Regions from separate parts of the Aeromicrobium sp. REDSEA-S38_B2 genome, predicted to be linked through region 2. Evidence: predicted binding sites of a transcription regulator. Region 2 holds the regulator's gene; the other holds the start of a gene.
What was found. Region 2 encodes LexA, which represses DNA repair genes until DNA is damaged. Its sites were predicted from a motif close to TCGAACANNTGTTCGA; they were not measured.
Positions count from the first base shown of each region.

Region 1 (4,409 bases), on a different contig from region 2:
GCGCGACTGGCGCGAGAGCGGCCTGGGGGAGTGGGCCGTCACCGTGCGCGGCGACGTCGTCGGGACCGGTGGGGTGTCGCCCCGCGGCGGCTGGTGGAACCTGGGCTTCCGGCTCGCGCCGAGCGTCTGGGGCCACGGCCTCGGCACGTGGGTCGCGAGCGTCGCCCTCGGGGCCGCGCAGCGCACGCAGCCCGACTGGCCCGTCGTCGCGCGATCGATGGAGACGAACCCGGCCTCGGGCCGCGTGAGCGAGCAGGCCGGTCTCGAGCGGGTCCACGTCGAGCCGTGGGCCGACGGCCCGGCCCGGATCATCCACGCCGACCGTCCGCTCGACCGCCGGCTGCTCGCCGAGATCGTCGCGCTGGGTTGACGGCCGGCCCGCCGACGCCGGGTGTCGCGTGGCATGCTGGCCGCGATGAGGCACAGCGAGTTCTGGGAGCGGATGACCCTCCACCTCGGCCCGGGGTACGCGCGGGTCTGGGCCGCGACGCAGGTCATGGCCGAGCTCGACGGCCGGACGGCCAGCGAGGCCCTCGAGGCGGGTGTCGACCCCAAGGTCGTGTGGCGCGCCGTCCACGCCAGCCTGGAGCTTCCCGCGCGCGAGCGCTGAAGCCGTGTCCCTCATGGGCGACGCACAGGATGGGCACGGCGGGCGCCGAAGGTGACCGACCATCGTGGAGGTCGACGGGCCGAGTGGTCCGACGAAGGAGCCACGATGAGCACCACGGACACCATCCGCCCCCACGACGTCGACGACACCGTCGAGCACCCGACCGCGCCGCAGACGGTCGTGGTCGCGCGGCCCGACGACGAGCCGGTCGAGCCGAGCTCCGAGCGCCCACGCCGGACCGCTGCCGTCGCCGCCGGCGCGGTGGTGCTCGCCCTCGCCCTCTTCGGGGGTGGCTTCGCCACCGGCCACGCCGTCGCCGGCCAGGGCCCCGCGTCGTCGCCGGGCACGACCTCGCAGGGCGGTCCGACGGGACAGACCGGCCCGGGCGGCGCCGGCGGCCCGATGGGCCAGGACGGTCAGCTCCCCACTCCGCCCGACGGCCAGCTCGCACCCCCGTCGCAGGACGGCACGGGCACCGACGGCCTCGACCAGGCCCCGTCCGGCAGCACCACCCAGGACGAGGCCTCCTCGTCCGGGTCCTCCGTGTAGGTCGAGTGACCCTCCGCCACCATCGGTGGACCTGCACCCTCAGGAACCGTCCTGCGGTTGAAGATCCACCGATAGGGGTGTCGTGGCCGAAGGATGATGCGTTCACGACGGGATCCCGTAGCCAACGCAGAATCCTGCGGCGACCCCGAGCGCGAGCCACAGCCCGAGACCCCGGACCATCGCCGATGCCAGCCGTCCGGTCGAGGCCCTTTCGGTGACCAGCCCCAGCGAAGGCCGAGGCAGCGCAGCGGCGACCCCGGAAACGCCACACACGCACGTCCCGGCGTGTCGCACCCGCTCGAACAGGTGTTCGTACTACGGTTGTGCACACGGTTGACGCGAAGGGTGTCGCTGTCCACAGGCGGGGTCGACGAGGCTCCAGATGTCTGAGGTGGCCCCTAGCGTCGTAGACGACCGGCCACCCACCGAGCAGAACGGACCAGCGCATGCCTCCCAAGTCCCCCCTCGCGCCCGTCACCGCCGTGACGAGCGACCAGCGCGAGAAGGCGATCGACAACGCGATCGCCCAGATCGACCGCAACTACGGCAAGGGCGCCGTCATGCGCCTCGGTGAGAAGGGCCGCGTCCCGGTCAGCGTCATCCCCACCGGCGCCACCGCCCTCGACATCGCGCTCGGCATCGGCGGCCTGCCGCGTGGGCGCATCGTCGAGATCTACGGCCCGGAGTCCTCCGGCAAGACGACGGTCGCGCTGCACGCGGTGGCCAACGCCCAGAAGGCCGGTGGCGTCGCAGCCTTCATCGACGCCGAGCACGCGCTCGACCCCGACTACGCCCGCAAGCTGGGCGTCGACACCGACGCGCTGCTGGTCTCCCAGCCCGACTCCGGTGAGCAGGCGCTCGAGATCGCCGACATGCTCATCCGCTCCGGCGCGCTCGACATCATCGTCATCGACTCCGTCGCCGCCCTCGTGCCCCGGGCCGAGATCGACGGCGAGATGGGCGACAGCCACGTCGGTCTGCAGGCCCGTCTCATGAGCCAGGCGCTGCGCAAGATGACCGGTGCCATCAACGGCTCCGGCACCACCGCCATCTTCATCAACCAGCTGCGCGAGAAGATCGGCGTCATGTTCGGCTCGCCCGAGACCACCACGGGCGGCAAGGCGCTCAAGTTCTACGCCTCGGTCCGTCTCGACGTCCGCCGCATCGAGACGCTCAAGGACGGCACCGACATGGTCGGCAACCGCACCCGCGTCAAGGTCGTCAAGAACAAGCTCGCGCCGCCGTTCAAGCAGGCCGAGTTCGACATCATGTACGGCCAGGGCATCAGCCGCGAGGGCAGCCTGATCGACGTCGGCGTCGAGACCGGCATGGTCCGCAAGGCCGGCGCCTGGTACACGTACGAGGGCGACCAGCTCGGCCAGGGCAAGGAGAACGCACGCCAGTTCCTCAAGGACAACCCCGACCTCGCCGAGGAGCTCGAGAAGCGCGTCAAGGAGCACCTCGGTGTCGGTGCACAGCTCGACGAGGAGGTCGACGACGTCGACCTGCCGGCCACGGAGTTCTGAGCGTGGCCGGGGGACACGAGCCGCCGGCGCCGACCGACGCGCCACGTGACGTCCAGCAGGACCCGGACGCCGACGTCGAGTCGGTCGCCCGGACCATCCTGCTGAACAAGCTCACCGACTCGCCGCGCAGCCGCGCCGAGCTCGCCGAGGCACTGGCCCGCAAGCACGTGCCCGACGACGTCGCGGCCCGCCTGCTCGACCGGTTCGAGGAGGTCGGCCTCGTCGACGACGCCGCGTTCGCGCGGGCCTGGGTCGAGTCACGCTCGCGCAGCAAGGGGCTCGCCACCAAGGTGCTCGCCCTCGAGCTGCGCCGCAAGGGCATCGCCGACGACCTCGCCCGCGACGTGCTCGCCGACGTCGACCCCGACGCCGAACGTCAGGCGGCCCACCGGCTGGTGCAGAAGAAGCTGCGCTCCCTGCGCGGTCTCGACGACACCACCCGCATCCGCAGGCTCACCGGCATGCTCGCCCGCAAGGGGTACTCACCGCAGGTCGCCTTCGACGTCGTCCGCGAGGAGCTCGACGCCGACGACTCCGGCGTCACGTGGGACCCGCTGGTCTCCACCTGAGCGACCCGTCGAGGAGCGCGGTTCAGCCGCGTTCCTCGACGTCGCGCCGGATCCGCTCGACGATCTCGCGCTCGCTGTCGTAGTACGACAACCCCCACTCGGCCACGCGCGCGGCGTACCGCACCTCCTCGACGTCGCCCAGCAGCTCACGGACGGCCTCGAGCTCACGCCGCCGGTCTGCGAGGCGGATCAGATAGTCCTCGAGCATCTCCTGCACGTGCTCGGCCGACGTCAGATGGCCCATCAGCAGGCGCAACGCCACCGGGTGCTTGAGCACCGGGAACGGGTCGTCGACGGGCGCCGACAACCAGCGCTCGACCTGGCTGCGACCCTCGTCGCTGATCCGGAACCGGCGGGTCGTGCGACGGCCCTCGACGTGCTCCACGGCGTGCACGAGGTCACGCTCCAGCAGCTTGTCGAGCTCGGTGTAGATCTGGCTCATCGCCGGCGACGTCCAGTAGAACTTGAGCGTGCGGTCCGCCCGCTGCTTCAGCTCGTAGCCCGTCAGACCCGTCGTCTGCGACATGTCGTCGAACGCGAGCAGACCGAGCAGCGCGTACGACGTCATCGACAGGTTCACGGCCTCACCCTACTGAGCGGTTCGCCACACTCGGCCCGGCGACGCAGACAGCGTCGCTGTCAGCGTCCTAGACTCGCGCGCATGCCCAGCACCCTCGACGTGTACCAGAAGATGTCAGCGCTCCCGCAGGGCAAGCGCCTGTTCTCGATCTTCTACGGACAAAAGGCGCCCTACTTCGCCTCGATCCACCTCCGCGTGGAGGAGATGAAGCCGCACTTCGCGCAGATCACCATCCCCAAGCGGCGCAGCGTGCAGAACCACATCGGCACCGTGCACGCGATCGCAGCGTGCAACGGTCTCGAGGCCGCCATGGGACTGCTCGCCGAGGCGACCTGCCCGAGCGACCACCGCTGGCTACCCAAGGGCATGGACGTGCAGTACCTGGCGAAGTCCGACGGCGACCTCGTCTGCACCGCCGAGTCCGAACCCGAGGCCTGGGCCGACGGCCCCGACGTCCCGGTCCGCGTCACGGCCGCCCTGAAGGACGGCACGGTCACCGTGGCCGGCACCATCCACCTCTGGGTCACGCCCAAGAAGCGCTGACGCTCAGGCGCCCGTCGTCGCGCCCACCGCTC
Region 1 covers NZ_LUNH01000093.1:22,474-26,882, reverse strand. Annotated here, with positions in the region: gene A6Q81_RS15720 (GNAT family N-acetyltransferase) at 1-370, shown strand, start outside; gene A6Q81_RS15715 (DUF3046 domain-containing protein) at 416-610, shown strand; gene A6Q81_RS15710 (hypothetical protein) at 716-1,159, shown strand; gene recA (recombinase RecA) at 1,606-2,685, shown strand; gene A6Q81_RS15700 (regulatory protein RecX) at 2,688-3,254, shown strand; gene A6Q81_RS15695 (PadR family transcriptional regulator) at 3,277-3,834, opposite strand; gene A6Q81_RS15690 (hotdog fold domain-containing protein) at 3,916-4,377, shown strand; gene A6Q81_RS15685 (amino acid ABC transporter permease) at 4,381-4,409, opposite strand, start outside.
Region 1: the regulator LexA is predicted to act here: its motif matches at 1,458-1,473, upstream of recA (recombinase RecA).

Region 2 (4,409 bases):
TTCCATCTCGGAACAGGAGCGAGCAGGATGGGTCCATGACGATCCGCCTGAACCCGTACCTCAACTTCCGCGACCAGTCGCGCGCGGCGCTGGAGTTCTACCACTCCGTCCTCGGAGGCGAGCTGACGATCGCCACCTTCGGCGACTACGGCATGAGCGACGACCCCGAGCGGGCCGACCTGGTCATGCACGGCCACCTCGTGTCCGACGCCGGGCTGGACATCATGGCCTCCGACACGCCACCGGGTGGCGACGACCCCGCGATGGGCACCGCCATCAACATCGCGCTCACGGGCGACGACGAGCGCCTACGCGACTACTTCACCGCGCTCAGCGACGGCGCCGAGGTCGTGGTGCCGCTGGCGCCCGCGCCATGGGGCGACGAGTTCGGCCTGCTGAACGACAAGTTCGGCGTGGCCTGGCTGTTCAACGTCACGACGTCCTGACCCGGACGCCTAGGAGGTCCGGACGCGCAGGTACGCCAGCGCCGCGTCGACGAGGTCGTGCGCGGCCTGACGGCTCCGCACGGCATTGGCGAGCGCCTGGCGCTTGAGCTCGGCCGGCGACGAGCCCTCCGCGCGCACGAGCGCGGCGTCCTCGTCGACCCAGCGGGCGAACGTCGCCGTCGTGACCTCGGGGTGGAACTGCCAGGCGATGACCCGCCCGCCGAAGGCCTCGTCCACGAAGCACTGCGGCCCGAACCAGGAGTGGCCGAGGACGGTCGAGGTCGGCGGCGGGGCCAGCACGTCCTGGTGGAACTGCGCCCACGGGCCCTCCGGGCAGAGCACCTCGTCGATCGTGTCGATGCGCTTCCAGCCGGCCTCGGCTCCGTCGCCGCGGTACGACGTGCCGCCGAGGGCTCGTGCCGCGAGCTGGGCGCCGTAGCAGATCGCCATCACGGGCGTCCCGGTGCCGACGGCGACGCGGACCATGTCGGACTCCTGCTCGACGACCGACTCCCACCGCGGGTCGTGCGCGGAGCGCTCCGAACCGAGCAGGAGCAGCAGGTCGACGCCGTTGGCGTCCCAGTGCGGCGGAAGGTCGTCGCGGTCGAGCCAGTCGATCTCGGCGCCGAGCTCCTCGAGCCGCTCCAGCACGTGCCCGCCGTCGCGGTCGGTCGCATCTGCGACGACGTGGACGACCAGGGGGTGCGCGTCAGGTCCGGGAGCCATGCCCCCATGGTGCCCGACGCGCGGGGCCGGACGGCCGGGTCACTGGTAGACCGGGACCGCCAGGTCGGAGCCGAGCTGCAGGTCACCGGCGCTCGGCAGGGAGTTCATGCGCATGATGTCGTCGACCGTGTCGCGCACGTCGCCCTCGGGGTTGGCCTCGGCGGCGATCTGCCAGAGGGTCTGCCCCTCCTGGACGGTGACGACGCGCGTGGCGGGCACGGCGCCGGCCTCGTCGGTGGCGACCGTGGAGGAGCCGAGCACGACCGCACCCACGGCGAGCGCGGCGATGACCGCGAGCACCAGCACCAGGCGACCACGGCGGGTCAGCCGGACAGGAGCGGCAACGGCGGGACGACGCAGGCTGCGACGGTCGTACGTGGTGATCGAGATGGTGCTCATGGGGGCCTCCGGGGAAGGAAGAGGATCGTGCGAGGTCTGGTGTGTCGATCGAACGCCTGCCGATGTCATTCGAACGTCGGTCCTCCGCGGGCGGTTGCTCAGCGAATCCGGCGAACAGATGTTCGATCGAACACGTGTACGACTGTAGGGGAAGGTGCCGACAAAAGCAGCCCCCTGTCGAACAGGATGTCGATCTCTGCCCGGTCACCACTGCGATTCCAGGCAGAAGTCATGCGAAGAAATGTTCGATCGTGACCGATGACACCCGTCCCTGCCACCGTTTTCAAGCTCGAGCGCACCCGCGAGGAGCCCCGTGGAGGGTCTTGTTCGAACGGCGACACGCTGTCGAACATGTGTTTGTAAACGTCCTTCCCGAGGTCTAGCGTGGTCCCCATGAGCGACGACACCCCAGCCGACGACCCAGCCGACGACGCTGTCGACCCGTCCAGCGAGGCCCCGCGCCGCGGCCGCCCGAAGGGCTCACGCAACTCCGTGCGCGAGCTCCCCGACGGACCGGTCGACGAGATGACCGGTCTCACCGGACGCCAGCAGAAGATCCTCCACTTCATGCGCGACCAGATCGAGCAGCGCGGCTACCCGCCGAGCATGCGTGAGATCGGCGGCGCCGTCGGACTGGCCAGCACGTCGTCCGTGGCGCACCAGCTGCGGGTGCTGGAGCGCCTCGGCTACGTCAAGCGCGACCCCAACCGTCCCCGCGCGATCGAGATCTTCCTGCCCGAGGTCGTCAAGGCCCGACGGACGCTCAGCTCGGCCGACGACTCCCTCGTCGACGAGACGGGATTCGGCGACCAGCGCCCCGAGGCCACGTACGTGCCCATGGTCGGGCGGATCGCCGCCGGCGGGCCGATCCTCGCCGAGGAGCAGGTCGAGGAGATCTTCCCGCTCCCCCGCACGCTCGTCGGTGACGGCACGCTGTTCCTGCTCGAGGTGCGCGGCGACTCGATGGTCGACGCCGCGATCTGCGACGGCGACTACGTGGTCGTCCGACAGCAGCCGGTCGCCGAGAACGGCGAGATCGTGGCCGCCATGCTCGACGGCGAGGCCACTGTCAAGACGTTCCAGCGCAAGGACGGCCAGGTCTGGCTGCTCCCGCACAACGACGACTACTCCCCCATCGACGGCACCCACGCCACGATCCTGGGCAAGGTCACGACGGTCCTGCGTCGTCTCTGAACCCTGTCCTTTGGTCGCCGTCGCCCGACCCGCAGACCCCGCGCCGTGAGGTGCGGGGTCTGCGTGCTCTCGGGGCCCTCAGGTGTCGAGCCGCTGCAGCGCGCCGAGCACGGCAGCACGGTCGGTCGTGCGCCACAGCGGCGGCAGCGACGCAGCCAGGAAGCTGCCGTACCTGGCGGTGACGATGCGTGGGTCGAGGATCGCGACCACGCCGCGGTCGTCGGTGCGCCGGATCAGCCGTCCCGCACCCTGGGCGAGGAGCAGCGCTGCATGCGACGCGGCGACGCTCATGAACCCGTTGCCGCCCCGCTTCTCGACCAGTCGCTGACGGGCGCTCATCAGCGGGTCGTCGGGGCGAGGGAACGGCACCCGGTCGATGACAACCAGCCGACAGGTGTCGCCCGGCAGGTCGATGCCCTGCCACAGCGACAACGTGCCGAACAGGCTGGTCTCCTCCTCGGCGGCGAACCGGCGCGTCAGCTCCGACAGGTGCGCATCGCCCTGGCAGAGGATCTCCCGCCCCGGCAGGCGCGTGCGGACGCCCTCGGCCGCGGCCTCCGCGGCGCGACGTGAGGAGAACAGCCCGAGGGTCCGGCCACCGGCGGCCTCGAGGAGGTCGGCGATCTCGTCGAGCTGCGCGTCGGTGATGCCGTCGCGTCCAGGCGGAGGCAGGTGCTTCGCGACGTAGAGGATGCCCTGACGTCGGTAGTCGAACGGCGAGCCGACGTCGAGCCCGGTCCACCGGTCAGCATCGTCGCGCCACAGGCCGACAGACGCGGCCACGGGCTCGAACCCGCCGCCGACGGTCAGCGTGGCGCTGGTGAGGACGACGGTCTTCTCCTCGAACAGCTTGTCGCGCAGGCTGCCCGAGACGTCGATGGGTGCCACGTGCAGCACCGGTCCGCGAGCGTCCGACATCCACAGCACCTCGGTCTCGCGCAGGGACGCCATCCGGTCGGCGACCAGGCGGATCTCCTCCAGTCCGGCCTTGGCCTGCTGCCGTGCGGCATCACCCTCGACCTCCGCCTTCTCGCGAGGGAACGCCGACAGGCAGGCGCGTGCGGCGTCGCGCACGCGCGCCAGCGCCTCGTGCAGCTCGTCGACGACGTGGTCGATCCGCCCTGGCTGGACGCCGGCCAGCGCGGCCGCGAGCGCGTCGCCCGCGTCGCTGAGGTCGTCGGTCTCGCCGTCGGTGTAGGGCCGTCCGCGCCGCGCGGCACGTTCGACGATGGCCGGGTCGAGGTCGGCGGTCGCTGCCTGGGTGACCCGGGCGGCCAGTTCGTGCGCCTCGTCGACGACGACCGCGTCGTACTCCGGGAGCATGGGCACGCCGTCGATGGCGTCGATGGCGAGGAGCGCATGGTTGGTGACCACGACGTCGGCCGTCGACGCGGCCTCCCGCGCGAGTTCGACGAAGCACTCGGCAGCGTGCGGGCACCGCGTGGCACCGAGGCACTCGCGGTGCGTGACACTGACCTGCCGCCACGCACGGTCGGTGTGCGAGGGTGCCGACTCGCGGTCGCCGTGCGACCCGTCGCCGTTCCCCCGCTGGGTGGCGAGCTCCTCGGCCCACTCGCGCAGCTCGAGCACCTCGGCACCGAGCGTCCCCTCCGGGACGTCGACGAGCGTGCCCTGGTCGTCGGG
Region 2 covers NZ_LUNH01000097.1:105,584-109,992, forward strand. Annotated here, with positions in the region: gene A6Q81_RS16250 (VOC family protein) at 36-446, shown strand; gene A6Q81_RS16255 (type 1 glutamine amidotransferase) at 456-1,172, opposite strand; gene A6Q81_RS16260 (LysM peptidoglycan-binding domain-containing protein) at 1,212-1,571, opposite strand; gene lexA (transcriptional repressor LexA) at 1,965-2,765, shown strand; gene A6Q81_RS16270 (ATP-dependent DNA helicase) at 2,844-4,409, opposite strand, start outside.